Regions from separate parts of the Bacillus sp. XF8 genome, predicted to be linked through region 1. Evidence: predicted binding sites of a transcription regulator. Region 1 holds the regulator's gene; the other holds the start of a gene.
The links. Region 1 encodes LexA, which represses DNA repair genes until DNA is damaged. Its sites were predicted from a motif close to CGAACATATGTTCG; they were not measured.
Positions count from the first base shown of each region.

Region 1 (7,452 bases):
ATGCTTTTTGTGCTTCAATCGCTAAACTTACTTCAGAACCAGTCGCAAGTAAGATTGCATCTGCAGTTTCTTTCTTGCTTGCAGAAATTACATATGCACCTTTTGCTACTTTTTCATACGTATCGTCTTTTGCACCTTCTAATGTTGGAAGATCTTGACGAGTTAAGATTAATGCAGTTGGTTTATTTGTAGATTCTAAAGCTAATTTCCAAGCTGCAACAGACTCGTTACCATCAGCAGGACGGATAACAGATACGTTTGGCATTGCACGAAGCGCTGCTAATTGCTCGATTGGTTCATGTGTTGGACCATCTTCACCAACAGCGATACTGTCATGTGTAAACACATATGTTACAGGCAATTGCATTAATGCTGCAAGACGGATTGCTGGGCGTAAGTAATCGGAGAATACGAAGAACGTACCACCGTAAGTTTTTAAACCGCCATGAAGTGCGATACCGTTCATTGCTGCACCCATTGCAAATTCACGTACACCGTACCAAATATTTTTACCGCTGTAGTCAGCTCTTGTGAAGTCTTTTTCGTTATTCATGTATGTTTTGTTAGAACCAGCAAGGTCTGCAGATCCACCAAAGAATGATGGTACAGCTTCAGCAATCGCGTTAATTACAGCACCTGAAGAAGAACGAGTTGCTGTTTTTGATCCTAATTCATAAGTTGGTAAGTTTTTATCCCAACCTTCTGGAAGAAGACCTTTCATTGCTGCTTGTAATTCATTTGCTAATTCTGGATATGCTTGTGCATATTCACCAAGCATTGTGTTCCATTCAGCTTGTGCTGTCTCACCAGCATCTTGTACTGTTTTACGGAAGTTATCATATACTTCTTCTGATACATGGAAGTCTTGCTCAGCTGTCCAAGCATATGCTTCTTTTGTTAATTTTGTTTCGTCTACTCCAAGTGGAGAACCGTGTGAAGCAGATTTCCCTGATTTGTTTGGAGAACCAAAACCAATTGTTGTTCTTACTTCGATTAGCGTTGGGCGTTTTTCGTCAGCTTTTGCTTCCTCAATTGCTTTCGCAATTGCTTCTACATCGTTTCCATCCTCAACACGGATTACTTGCCAACCGTATGCTTTATAACGATCTTCTACACTTTCAGAGAATGAACGATTTAAATCGCCGTCTAATGAAATATCGTTAGAATCGTATAACACAACAAGTCGACCTAATCCTAAATGTGCAGCTAATGAAGATGCTTCAGCAGAAACGCCTTCCATTAAATCGCCATCACCGCAAATTGCGTATGTATAATGGTCAACTACATTGTACGCATCACGGTTATACTTCGCCGCTAAATGTCTTTCAGCCATTGCCATACCAACAGCTGTTGAAATACCTTGTCCAAGTGGACCAGTAGTTGCATCTACGCCTGCTGTATGACCATACTCAGGATGTCCTGGAGTTTTACTTCCCCATTGACGGAAGTTCTTTAAATCATCCATTGTTACGTCGTAACCAGATAGATGAAGTAGGCTGTATAATAACATTGAACCATGACCTGCAGATAATACGAAACGATCGCGGTTAAACCACGTTGGGTTATTTGGATTATGTTTCATAAATTGCGTCCATAATGTATAAGCCATTGGTGCTGCACCCATTGGCATTCCTGGGTGACCAGAGTTTGCTTTTTCAATCGCATCGATGGATAATGTGCGAATCGTGTTGATAGAAAGTTGTTCGATTGAATGTGACATGCTATTCTTCCCTTCGCTTATATTAGTAAACGTTTTACACATTTATATGATAGCTTCCCACGCAAGATTATACAACATGTATCGACAAATATGTTGATGTTTTTTCGATTTTTTATAAAAAAAACTGTGATTTCTCGAATGTATGGGTATTCAATCTGTCATACTTTTTTATTGTTTATTTATTAATAATAAAAGGAATTATCTGTGTTTTCACGCATAACCACTAAAAATTTTTAGCAAATATTCTTTTTAATCATCTACCATATCCTCCTCCATTTACCATTAATTCACAATGCATATAATAGAAATAAATATATATTGATTTTCATCGTATATATCAAATAAAAAAGCTGAGAGTGGAGGAATAATGAGTGAACAAGTAGCTTCATACAACTTTATAGTTGTTTTCCCCTTACTACAATTATTTCTATTTATCTTTCAGTAAAATCAAAATCGCCTTATAAATACATCCCAGGTGTGGTCATGTTTATTCTCTCCATTGGTACGTTTAGCATACTGTACTTTGTTTGATCAAGGTGTAATTATAACGCTACATAAGAACAAATTCTTATAAAAATGAAACATCCCATCACCTCATAGAATATTAACATTCCCTCAAACTTTCCTCATATAAATATCAACAAAAATAAACCTAGATTATCTGTTATGATTTATCATAAAATAACAAAAAAAGAAGGTTGATAAGCTTGAATAAGAAGAACATTGTTCATATAAAAATTCTACTAACGAGCGATATACACGGTACGGTTTATCCAATTCATTATCGAAATAACGAAACAGCAGAATTAGGATTAGCCAAACTTGCAACACGTATCACACAAGAGCGTAATCAGCATGAACATGTAATTGTGATCGATAACGGTGATTTTATACAAGGAACCCCATTCACCTATTACTACACTAAATATATGCAGCATGAAAAAAATCCAATGTCCATTATCGCCAATTATATTGATTATGATGCAGCAATTATTGGAAATCATGAATTTAACTATGGGATGGACGTATTAAACCAAGCTGTTACAAATGCAAATACACCCTATCTAGCCGCTAATATTTTAGATAAACATACAAAGAATCCATATTTTGGGACACCATATATAATCAAACATATATATCCCGATATAAAAGTTGCCATTTTAGGAGTAACAACACATTACATTCCGAATTGGGAACAATCACAGCATATTGAAGATTTAACATTTGAAAATGCACTAGAGGCAACAAAAAAATGGATTTCCTACATTCGTGAACAGGAGCAACCACATTTACTAATCGTAGCATATCATGGCGGCTTTGAACGTGATCTACAAACCGGAGAACCAACTGAAATTTTAACAGGAGAAAATCAAGGATATGCAATGTGTCAAGAAATAGAAGGAATCGATATATTATTAACTGGACACCAACACCGCTATATTTCTAATACAGAAGTAAATGGTGTGACAGTTTTGCAAACCGGATGTAATGGTCATTCATTAGGGAAAGTTCATGTGGAACTACAGCAAAATAAAAGTCGCTGGATTATTAAGGAATGCCATTCGGAACTTTTATCTGTCCAAGGCATTCCAGCAGATGAAACGGTCCTTGCACTCGTGTCGACTTATGAAAAACAAACACAAGAATGGTTAGACCAGCCTATCGGTATCATTGTAGGAGATATGTTGATTTATGATGCAATGCAAACACGTTTACAAGACCATCCCTTTATCGAATTTATAAATAAAGTACAGATGGAGGTAGCTGGAGTCCATATTTCTTGTACAAGCCTGTTTCATAATGAGTCTTCTGGCTTTCCAAAACATATTACAATGAGAGATATTGTTTCAAATTATATTTATCCAAATACATTAAAGGTCATACGAATTACAGGAAAAGATATAAAAGAAGCACTTGAGCTATCTGCTGAATATTTCACGTTACATACAGATGGGAATATTATTGTAAACCCTGCTTATATCGAGCCAAAACCACAGCATTATAATTACGATATGTGGGAAGGAATTTCATACATATTAAATATTTCAAAACCCGTTGGTGAAAGAGTAGTTTCCCTACAATATGACGGATCTCCCATTCACCTTGAGCAAGAATATGACGTAGTTATGAATAATTATCGCGCAAGTGGTGGAGGAAATTACTTTATGTATCAAAATAAGCCTATCATAAAAGATATACCAATCGATATGTCTGAGCTTATTGCAAATTATATTTTAGAGCGTGGGACAATTGAAGCGACAACCAATCGTAATTGGAAAGTTATCAAATAATAAATCTTTCTATTAAAATCAAAAAAGATGGGCTTCGCCCATCTTTTAATTTAACTTTGCATTATCTTGTTTTTTTAATGCTTTTAATTTCGCCGGTGTGATATCTTTACCTTCTTCGTTAACGACTTTAATGCCCTTTAATTCGTTTAACATATTTTGACGAAATCCTTTTAAATATTGTTCACGGAGCGATTGGCGCTCACGTTGTTCTTCTTCAGTTAATCCTTCAGCTTTTGCTTTTTTCGCTAAGAAATTAATGCGTTCAATGAGTTCGTGACTTAGCATCTCGAATCCCCTTTCTACTTAAAACTGATTATTATCATACAATAGTTAGTCTTGTTTTTCAAGCAATTGCTTCGTATATTCAACATACCTGCGATGTACAGTTGCTTTGGATACATCATGTCCAAAACCACGAAGCGTTGCAGCAATTTCTTCAAATGTTAATTCATTACGACGAAGACGTACAATTTCTTCAATCGGTACTTCTTTCTTCTCACGTCCTGTACTTAAATGACGATTTTTTAAATTTTTTTCTGGACGAAATCCCCTTTCTACCGCTCGCTGCATTCCACGTTTAATCTTCAAATTATGAATCTTTCTCTGATACTCTTCAACAATACCGATGATATCTAGTACCATAGAATCTGAATCAGAAAGCTGTAATTCACCATTATGTGTATGTGTATATACTTTTATCCCTTCTTTATGTAAACAATGCATTAAGGCAATCTTTGCATTTCCTCTTCCAAGCCGTGTTTCATCTTGAATGAGTAGCACATCAATCTCTTCATCTCGAATCATGTCTAGTACTTCTAATATACCGTCCCGTTCAATCGTATAGCCGCTTGCCTTCTCCTCAATTACCTTTACAACATTCATTTGATACCGCTTAGCTAAATGCAATAATTCATCTTTTTGGCGTGATAATGAAGTTTCTTGCGCTTCTTTCGTTGTGCTTACGCGGGCATAAATGATTGCATTCATTTTAAAACCTTCTTCCCCATTTCGATTTTTCCTTTAGTGTATCACAAATCGTCCTTTTGTTCGAACTTATGTTTGTAGAATGTTTTTTCGCATGTTATACTTATAAGTAAGAAAATTGAAAGAAAACGAGGTGTTAAAAAACATGGAAAAGTTAACAAAACGCCAGCAAGACATTCTCGACTTCATTAAGCTAAAAGTACAGGAAAAAGGTTATCCACCTTCCGTACGTGAAATCGGTCAAGCGGTTGGCCTTGCTTCTAGTTCTACTGTGCACGGACATTTATCACGTCTAGAAGAAAAAGGTTATATTCGACGTGATCCAACAAAACCAAGAGCCATTGAAATTTTAGGAGAAGTGAGAATTGAAACAGAAACACAATCAGTTGTTCAAGTCCCAATTGTAGGAAAAGTTACAGCTGGTTTACCAATTACAGCAGTTGAAAGTGTAGAGGAACACTTCCCACTTCCTGCAAGCATTGTTGCTGGAGCAGATCAGGTATTTATGTTACGAATCTCGGGAGACAGTATGATTGAAGCTGGTATCTTCGATGGAGACTTAGTTGTTGTTCGTCAGCAACATTCCGCATACAATGGCGAGATTGTCGTTGCTTTAACAGAAGATAATGAAGCAACTGTGAAACGTTTTTACAAAGAAAAAGATCATTTCCGCCTGCAACCCGAAAACTCTTCTTTAGATCCAATCATTTTAGATAAAGTTTCTGTTATCGGAAAAGTAATCGGTGTATATCGTGACTTACATTAAAAAATAGACCAGCAAGACTGGTCTATTTTTTAATTCGCTTCAATTGTCACGTCTCCTGCGGAGGTTTGTCCGCTAATTTTCACACTACCATTTCCTAGTGTTACATCCCTCTCTTCTTCCTTAAAAATTCTCACTTCACCTGCAAATGTTTTCCCACTTACAGTCGCATCTTGAGGCTTTTCGAGCAAGCGAATGTCAACGTCTCCTGCAGTGGAACTTGCTTCCAAATCATATTTGGAGTCGTGATCAATAACATCTACATCTCCACTTTTTGTTTTTGCTACGACTTTACCACTTACTTTTTTCATTTTAATTTCGCCCGCTTTTGAAGATCCTTCTACCTTCTTCGCTGTCACTCGCTCTATTTCTACATCCCCACCAAGCGTCGATGCATCTACACGTTCACCTTTCACATCACTTACTGTTATCTCACCCGCAGAAGAACTCACTTTTATTTCTTGATAGGAACGTTCTGGAACAACAATTGTTACTCCTGGTGTTTTAAACCCGAAAGATAAAAATGAAAAATCGAATGAAAGTCCCTTTTTTATCCTCCCTTGAATCTTTAATGTATCTCCTTGTTCATCAATACTCACTTTTTGTTTTGCAATATTCCCTGATTGTTTTATATAAAAAGAAGAATCATTTCCTCTTTGAACCGTAACATCCCCAGCATCCAAATCAATTTCTAAATTTTTAATTGCTTCATTTTTAATAACCTTTTCTTTATCTCCACTTTCCGCCGCATCTACTGCTTTTGTATATGTTTGTGATATACCAATAACGCCAATAATGATAAAAGCGACAGCTACTAACAATATTTTTTTCATCTCAGTTACTCCCCTTTAATCATTTTGAGATTCCAATTTATATAGCTTACACAAAAGTTTTTAAACCATTTTGTACAGTAGTAAGCAACTATACATAACAATAAACCTACTCCAACGAACGTAATAGAAACAAATATATCAAGCCATAAAAAAGTACCAGTTAGTATTTTAATTACTACAAATAACGGAGCCACAACTGAAGTAACCCCTCCAACCCAAAGCGCAAATATAAAACTTACAATTGCAATTAAAGGGCCTAATACAATAATAAAGTTTAATAAACTAAGGCCAATTGCTGCCATCACCGCTCTTGTTATATTCGAAGCAGACGGATCTTTTTTCATTTCATCAAAACGATATAAAGCCAACATCTCTTTCGCAATTGATTTCGGCGAGCCTAACCCTTTTATAATTTCTAATTCTGTTTTTCCTTCCTCTTGCCCAAACCGAAAATGCTCCTCATAATCGTATAAAATATCTCGCCTTTCTTCTTCTGGTAACTTTCTAAGATGTCCGGATAATTCTCTAAGAAACTGTTCTTTATTCATATCATTACACCTCTTCAATAATTTCTTGTACCCCTTTAGCAAAATCACGCCACTCCGTTACAAGTAAATGGAGTTGCTCTTCTCCTTGATTTGTTAATTGATAATATTTACGCGGTGGTCCTTCTGTTGATTCTTTTAAATACGTTTGAAAATACCCCTCTTTTGTTAAACGACGTAATAACGGGTATACTGACCCTTCCGATATTAAAAATTTATTGGAGATTTGCTGAACGAGTTCATAACCGTAGCAATCTTTTCGTTTGACAAGTGCCAGTACACACAGTTCTAGCACACCTTTTTTAAACTGGACGTT
Region 1 is NZ_JAGDQK010000023.1:21,851-29,302, reverse strand. Features, by position in the region: gene tkt (transketolase) at 1-1,720, opposite strand, end outside; gene J4P91_RS15255 (bifunctional metallophosphatase/5'-nucleotidase) at 2,428-4,011, shown strand; gene J4P91_RS15250 (DUF896 domain-containing protein) at 4,057-4,296, opposite strand; gene J4P91_RS15245 (YneB family resolvase-like protein) at 4,342-4,998, opposite strand; gene lexA (transcriptional repressor LexA) at 5,141-5,761, shown strand; gene J4P91_RS15235 (DUF4097 family beta strand repeat-containing protein) at 5,791-6,591, opposite strand; gene J4P91_RS15230 (DUF1700 domain-containing protein) at 6,597-7,139, opposite strand; gene J4P91_RS15225 (PadR family transcriptional regulator) at 7,144-7,452, opposite strand, start outside.

Region 2 (7,452 bases), on a different contig from region 1:
TTCACTTTCTTTTACCATAACGGCAATTTCATGAGAAATTTCACTTTCCACTTTCCCTAAAATGATTGCTTTCGCTTGTTCGCGTGTCAGATTGGAAATGCGCTCTAATTCCGTTTGTTGCTTTTGAACTAACTCTCCCACTTTGCTTTCCAACTCTTCAATCTGTTGTTGTCTCGCTACAAGAGATTCCTCTTTCTTTTCTAACATTTGCTCGCGCTTATCGAGCGTTTCGTCTTTACGATCAAGGTTCTCTTCTTTTTGCATTAAACGATTTTCTTGTTTTTGTAATTCGCTTCTACGGTCACGAATTTCTAATTCAGCTTCTGTACGAAGTGTATGAATTTCATCCTTTGCTTCTAAAAGCGCTTCTTTCTTAAGTGCCTCTGCTTCGCGATTTGCATCTTCTAAAATACGTCTCGCTTCGTTTGCTGCACCATTAATCTTCGCTTCTGCAATAGACTTTCGAACAAAAAAGCCAACAACTGCACCGACTGTTGCAAGCAAAATGGAGATGAGTACCCAAACTGTACTACTCATGATTTCACCTCCCCTTGCTATGAATGAAAAAAGACTGTCGGCATGTACATTGATTTGCAACGTACAGCAAAGACCGTCGCCCCGCTTTTTTAAGGGATTTTCTTCATTTCACAATTAAAATGTCATATTATTATTTCGAAAAGGTATAGAACCTACTCCGAATGTTACTTCTCTTCTAGAGAAGAGTGTATCGTATATAAGAAAAAATATACATTCTCATTGTATCTATCGCATTTTTCATTGTCAAGCGTTGTCTACTTTTACTTTCTTTACCTTTGTCATGTAAATCTTCTTTTAACGAAGAAAGTTTATATTCACCAATGATGACAACCCTTACCAAATCAGTTCTAACAAACGAGAGGACCTTAGCGAAAGATTTTGCTACATATTATTGTGGGATAAAAATAAAAGACACGGAATCGTGTCTTTTATTAATCCAGAAGAGTACTTTCTTCTAAGTTTTCAGAAGCAGCAGCTTCACCAATACCATGATGCTCACGAATAAAGAATGCAATTTCATCTCTTAATTCTGGGTTTTCTTTTAAGAATTGTTTTGCATTTTCGCGCCCTTGTCCTAAACGTTCCTCATTATAAGAATACCAAGCGCCACTTTTTTGAACGATATCAAGTTCAGAAGCCATATCTAAAATTTCGCCTTCTCTTGAAATTCCTTCTCCGTACATAATATCAACTTCAGCAACACGGAAAGGAGGTGCTACTTTATTTTTTACTACTTTTACTTTTGTTTTGTTACCAACAATGTCGTTACCTTGCTTTAATTGCTCAGCGCGACGCACTTCAAGACGAACTGTTGAATAGAATTTCAACGCACGACCACCTGGAGTTGTTTCTGGGTTCCCGAACATAACCCCAACTTTTTCACGAATTTGGTTAATAAAGATTGCAATTGTTTTTGATTTATTAATCGCACCAGAAAGCTTACGAAGTGCTTGTGACATTAAACGTGCTTGTAAACCAACGTGAGAGTCACCCATTTCCCCTTCGATTTCCGCTTTTGGTACAAGAGCCGCTACAGAGTCAATTACGATAATATCAATTGCACCGCTTCGTACTAATGCTTCTGCAATTTCTAGACCTTGTTCTCCTGTATCAGGCTGTGATAATAGTAGCTCATCAATATTAACACCTAACTTTTGTGCATATACCGGATCCATTGCATGTTCCGCATCAATAAATGCTGCTTGTCCACCTTGACGTTGCACTTCTGCAATCGCATGTAAGGAAACCGTTGTTTTACCTGAACTTTCAGGTCCGTAGATTTCAATAATACGCCCTCTTGGGTAACCACCAACACCTAAAGCTACATCAAGTGCTAACGAACCGCTTGGCACCGTAGAAACTCTACGTTCTGCCTGTTCTCCTAATTTCATAATTGAACCTTTACCAAATTGCTTCTCTATTTGTTTTAACGCCATATCTAATGCCGCTTGACGATCACTCATTCAAAATTCCTCCTTAACTGAATTGCTAATCTTATTATACCTATTTCTATATCAATTTGCCAACAAAAATCGAACATTTATTCGTTTTTTTGTTTTCCATGGAAAATCTTTCATTTTTCCCCACAAAAAAACTAGAAGAAACTCACATCTCTTCTAGTTTTTTATATAAATGATAAAATCCATATTTTGTAGAGCGTTCTCTTATTTGCTGACGACTTCCACTCAATTTAAGAGGAAATACTACTGTGGGCTCACCCTTTATCGCTAACCCAACAACTACAGTTCCTGGTTCTTTATTTTCCGAAGCATCCGGCCCTGCTACTCCAGTGAAACTAATTCCGATATCTGCTTTTAAAAGTATTTTAACATTTTCAGCAAGATAACGAGCACATTGTTCGCTAACAGCACCGACCGTTTGTAATGTTTCTTCAGGTACTTGTAAAACATGTTGTTTCACATCGTTATGATAGCAAATCACGCCGCCTTTAAACACAGAAGATACGCCGGCATTTTCTGTTACTTGATTTCCAAACAGACCGCCCGTTAAACTTTCCGCACACGCTAAAGTTAAACCTTTTTTCTTCAATAAATCAATTGCTTTATTATGAAGAAAATCTTGATTATATCCGTAGAAAAATTCCCCTACTCGTTCTAAGATCAAATCTTCTACATGTTGAATGAGCATTTCCGCTTTTTTTACATCCTGATGTTTAGCGGTCAAACGAAGCGTTACTTCTCCATCTGAAGCTAGCGGAGCAATTGTCGGATTCGTTTGCCCGTCAATTAAGTCTTGAACTTTCACTTCCAGTTGGGATTCTCCAATGCCGAAAAAGCGAAGAACACGGGAATATATATGCTCTTCAGTTGTAAAGTTACGTAAAAATGGCTCTACGTAATTTGTATACATCGGTTTCATTTCTTTTGGCGGTCCTGGTAATAGAATATAAACCTTCTCGTTCTTAGCTAACCCCATACCCGGAGCCATACCATGATCATTTGCAAATACAGTCGACCCTTTTAAAACAAGTGCTTGTTTCTTATTATTTTCTGTGAACTCGCGTCCTGTACGTTTAAAATACTCACCAATTGACGTTAATGCCACTTCATCATAAACAAGTTCTTCTTGTAAAGTTGACGCAATTGTTTCTTTCGTTAAATCATCTTTTGTCGGTCCTAATCCACCAGTAAAAATGAGTATATCTGCACGCTTCTCAGCAATTTGAATCGCTTCTTGTAAACGATGATTATTATCACCCACAACAGTATGATAATACACATTAATTCCAATGGAAGCTAACTTTTCAGATAAAAACTTTGCATTTGTATTTGTAATTTGTCCGAGTAACAATTCTGTTCCAACCGCAATAATTTCGGCATTCATTCCGATTCCCCCATAAGCTGTTATTTTGAATTCTTAAATACAGCTCTATTTTTCCAGAAATAATCCCATCCTGAAATAATCGTAAAAATAAGTGCAATCCATATTGTAATCTCTGCAACTGGAATATGAATTAAATTTAATGGTACATCGTGAAGTAAATATGCAGAAATCGCAACTACTTGCATCCACATTTTTATTTTACCAGGCATTTTCGCAGCAGATACTTCTCCTGTACCAGCCAACACAAGGCGAAGCCCTGTAACTGCAAATTCACGACTAATAATAACAATCGCTATCCATGTTGCTACATAATGTAAATCTACAAGTGTAATTAACGCTGCAGATACTAATAATTTGTCTGCTAATGGATCTAAAAACTTCCCTAAATTCGTCACTTGGTTGTGTTTTCTTGCATAATGTCCATCAATCCAATCTGTAGCTGAAGCAATAATAAAAATGATCGCTCCTACTAAATGTTGAATTGGTAAATCTACATTTCCAACTGTATATGTTCCCCAGTTAAAAGGAGCTAACATAATTACTAAAAAAATTGGAATTAAGCAGATTCGAGATATTGTAATTTTATTTGGTAAATTCACAGCTATTCCTCCATCATGTCAAAAACATTTGTTCATTGGAAAAAAGTCATCGAAGCGATGACTGTTATTGTGCAGGTTGCCCTACCCCTAGATTTTTAATCACTAATCTTTGGTGATATTCCTTTTCTGGATCTAGTGGGAATGCAACAACTTGGCCATTCAGTTTAATTTCAACATTCGGTGCACTTCCAATGTTGAGAAGTACTTCTTTTGCTGTTGTTAAATCATGTTTCTCTGTTTGACCTTCTTGAAGTGTACCATTAAAAATGACATTTCCACCTTCATTTTTAACATCTACATAACTTGCACCCTTCGCTGTAATTTCTAACTCCAGTGCTTTATTATTATGAATTTCCAAAGTAGATACCTTACCACTTGTTCCAACAACCTTCACTTCTTCTTGACCAGTAGTCGGTTGTTGTGCTGGTGGTTCTTCTTTCTTCGGTTCTTCTTTTTTAGATTCTTCTTCTTTTACATCTTCTTCCTTTTGATCCAGCGGAGAATTTTTCGCCTTCTGTACTTCTATTTGTTCACTTTTCGTTTGTTTTACTTGCCCTTCATCTTTTCCAGCTAACCATTGGAAAACAAACCACACAGCTACCCCTACTGCAATTACCAATAATGCAATCAATATTTTAGGCATATGATCTGCTATTGGAAGCGATGCTGCTTTTTGCATGGTTTCTTGTGTCTTTTGACTTGTTGATACTTGCGGTACATCATGAGACTCAGATTGTGGTATGATACTCTGATACTCTACAAGTAACTCTTCTCCGTTCAGACCAACCGCGTCCGCATATTGTTTAATAAATGCACGTGCATAAAATGCACCGGGCAATATACTATAATCGCCCTCTTCAATTGTTACTAAATAACGTTTTTGAATTTTCGTAACCTCATGTAGCTGATCAATAGACAAGCCTTTCGCTTCTCTTGCTTCCTTCAGCTTTTGTCCTAATTCCGTCACTGCTAACACCTCAATATTTCCTTAAAAGTCAAACATAGAGAAATTATTTTGCGTTCCTTGCTCAATTTCATCTACTAAATTATATTGAATTTCTTCATCATAATCGTTACGCAATTCAATAATATAATCAAAATCATCAAGTGTATATTCTGATTGACTCACAAATACATCTGGATGTTCGACGACTTTAGTTGCGGGTAATCTCATAATTTCACGAACAAGTTGCCAATGCCTTTCATTTGCACGCTTTGTTGAAACAATGCCATCTAATATAAAAATATTGTCGTCACTATACTCATCTTCAATCAGTTGACTGCGTACAGTTTGCTTAATAAGAGTAGACGAAACAAAAAGCCAACGCTTATTTGCACAAACGCTTGCAGCAACGATAGATTCTGTTTTTCCAACGCGAGGCATCCCTCTTATCCCGATGAGTTTATGTCCTTCTTTTTTCATTATTTCTGCCATAAAATCAACGAGTAAACCCAATTCATCACGCACAAAACGAAATGTCTTCTTATCATCTGCATCTCGCTGTATGTACCTACCGTGCCTAACTGCCAACCTATCTCTGAGCTTTGGCGGACGATATTTCGTTACCGTTATATTATCCATCGTATTCAAAATTGATTCAAGTCTAGAGATCTGCTCTTGATTATCACACATAAGCAACAGTCCACGCCGAGCATTATCTACACCATTAATTGTGACAATATTAATGCCAAGCATACCGATTAACGAAGAAACGTCACCAAGCAAGCCAGGTCGGTTTTTATGTATTTCATATTCAAAATACCATTCAATCATCAGACGTCACTCCCCTTGCTTACTTTACACCTACGTACTATATTATATGATTTTACGTTAATAGGGAAGATAAATGTATAATTGAAGCATGGTATTTTCAATACCTAAAAAAAAGAGAGGATTTTCTCCTCTCTTTTTTTACTTATGTTGCACAAACTTTACCATTAAATTAGCGATTGTATGTTGTTCTTGTTCATCAGCAACTTTCCAAAGCTCCGCTAATAATTTTTCTTGATCATTTCGCGCCTCTACTTCATTTGCCAAATAATCACCTACACGGAATGCCATATCTGAAACTGCACCACCATCAAGTCCTTTTCCTTGCGCCTGTTCTAAGCGCTCTCCTAAAAAGCTTTTCCACTGGTCAAAATTATCTAGTACTGACATGATTAAGCACCTCACTATTAAGTAATAGAATCATGCTTAATTTGTACAATTTCTTATTTTTTATGTACAAATTTTTATTTTAACAATGCCAGCCACCATTCACCCCAATAATTTGCCCTGTTATATACGAAGCCCCTGGTGATACAAGGAAAGAAACAGTTTTTGCGACTTCTTCTGGAAATCCAATCCTTCCAGCTGGAATTTCTTCTGCAATTCCTTTCTTGTCCTCTTCTGAAAACACGCTTAACATTTCTGTCTCTATTGCTCCTGGTGCCACTGCATTTACACGTATACCACTTAGTGCAACCTCTTTTGCGAGTGCTTTCACATAAGAATTTTGTGCACCTTTTACCATAGAATATAGCACCTCACAAGACGCTCCTACTTGTCCCCATATAGATGAAATAACAACGATATTTCCACTTCTGAGGCGAATCATCGATGGAAGCGCAAGTGAAAGAAGATTATAGACACTCTTCACTTGCAATTCCACCATTTCATTCAATTGCCCATTTGTCACATCTGTCGCCAAACCAAATATACTCTTTCCAGCTGCATACACAATCACATCAATAGGATGATGTATTTGTTTCCATAGCTTTTGCACGCCATCTGCTATTGCCAAATTAGCTTGAACTGGAATAATTGCACCAAGCTCTAGCTTTAATTCTTTTATTTTCTCTTCACTCTTGTTGTAATGAACATACACCGTATACCCATCTTCAACTAATTGTTTTGAAATTGCGGAGCCGATTCCACCGCTTCCTCCAGTCACTAACGCAAACTTTGTCATATGTATCCTCTTTCCTCTACAGAGAAACTCTTTCAAATCATTAATTTTATCATGTATTCACAAACAAATAATACCCTCACCTTACAATTCGGCAATAACCAAAAAGTTAGGTGAGGGAGATGGATAAACTGTCCGTAAAATTCTAAATTGTAAAGCTTAAGCCCAACTTATTCATGTTTCACGTTATTTCTTTGGCAAGACTTGGCAAATACTCATTCTTTCCTCAGATAAAAATACTTTTGCTGCTTCTTGTAAATCTTGAACAGTTAAGCCCTCTAAAACAGAAAGAGCATCAAACAAACTAGATTCATTAAACGCATACCTTGTGAATTGGTTTGCAATATATTCAGGTGAGTTAAGCGAGCGTAAGAATCCACCAATTTTCTTTTTCTTTACACGCTCTAGCGTCTCCTTATCTAACTCACCATAATTTGTCTGTAGTAGAATACTTTTCAAACGATCTGCCAGCTCATCAGGCTGTTTCGTATCACCACCAACCATTGCAAAACCAAAGTTGC
Region 2 is NZ_JAGDQK010000039.1:25,082-32,533, reverse strand. Features, by position in the region: gene rny (ribonuclease Y) at 1-537, opposite strand, end outside; gene recA (recombinase RecA) at 969-2,000, opposite strand; gene J4P91_RS22210 (competence/damage-inducible protein A) at 2,143-3,381, opposite strand; gene pgsA (CDP-diacylglycerol--glycerol-3-phosphate 3-phosphatidyltransferase) at 3,402-3,980, opposite strand; gene J4P91_RS22200 (helix-turn-helix domain-containing protein) at 4,045-4,956, opposite strand; gene J4P91_RS22195 (DUF3388 domain-containing protein) at 4,969-5,754, opposite strand; gene J4P91_RS22190 (DUF3243 domain-containing protein) at 5,893-6,141, opposite strand; gene ymfI (elongation factor P 5-aminopentanone reductase) at 6,221-6,934, opposite strand; gene yfmH (EF-P 5-aminopentanol modification-associated protein YfmH) at 7,118-7,452, opposite strand, start outside.
Region 2: recA (recombinase RecA) is a predicted target of LexA. The motif match lies at 2,071-2,084, and genes of this name have one in related genera.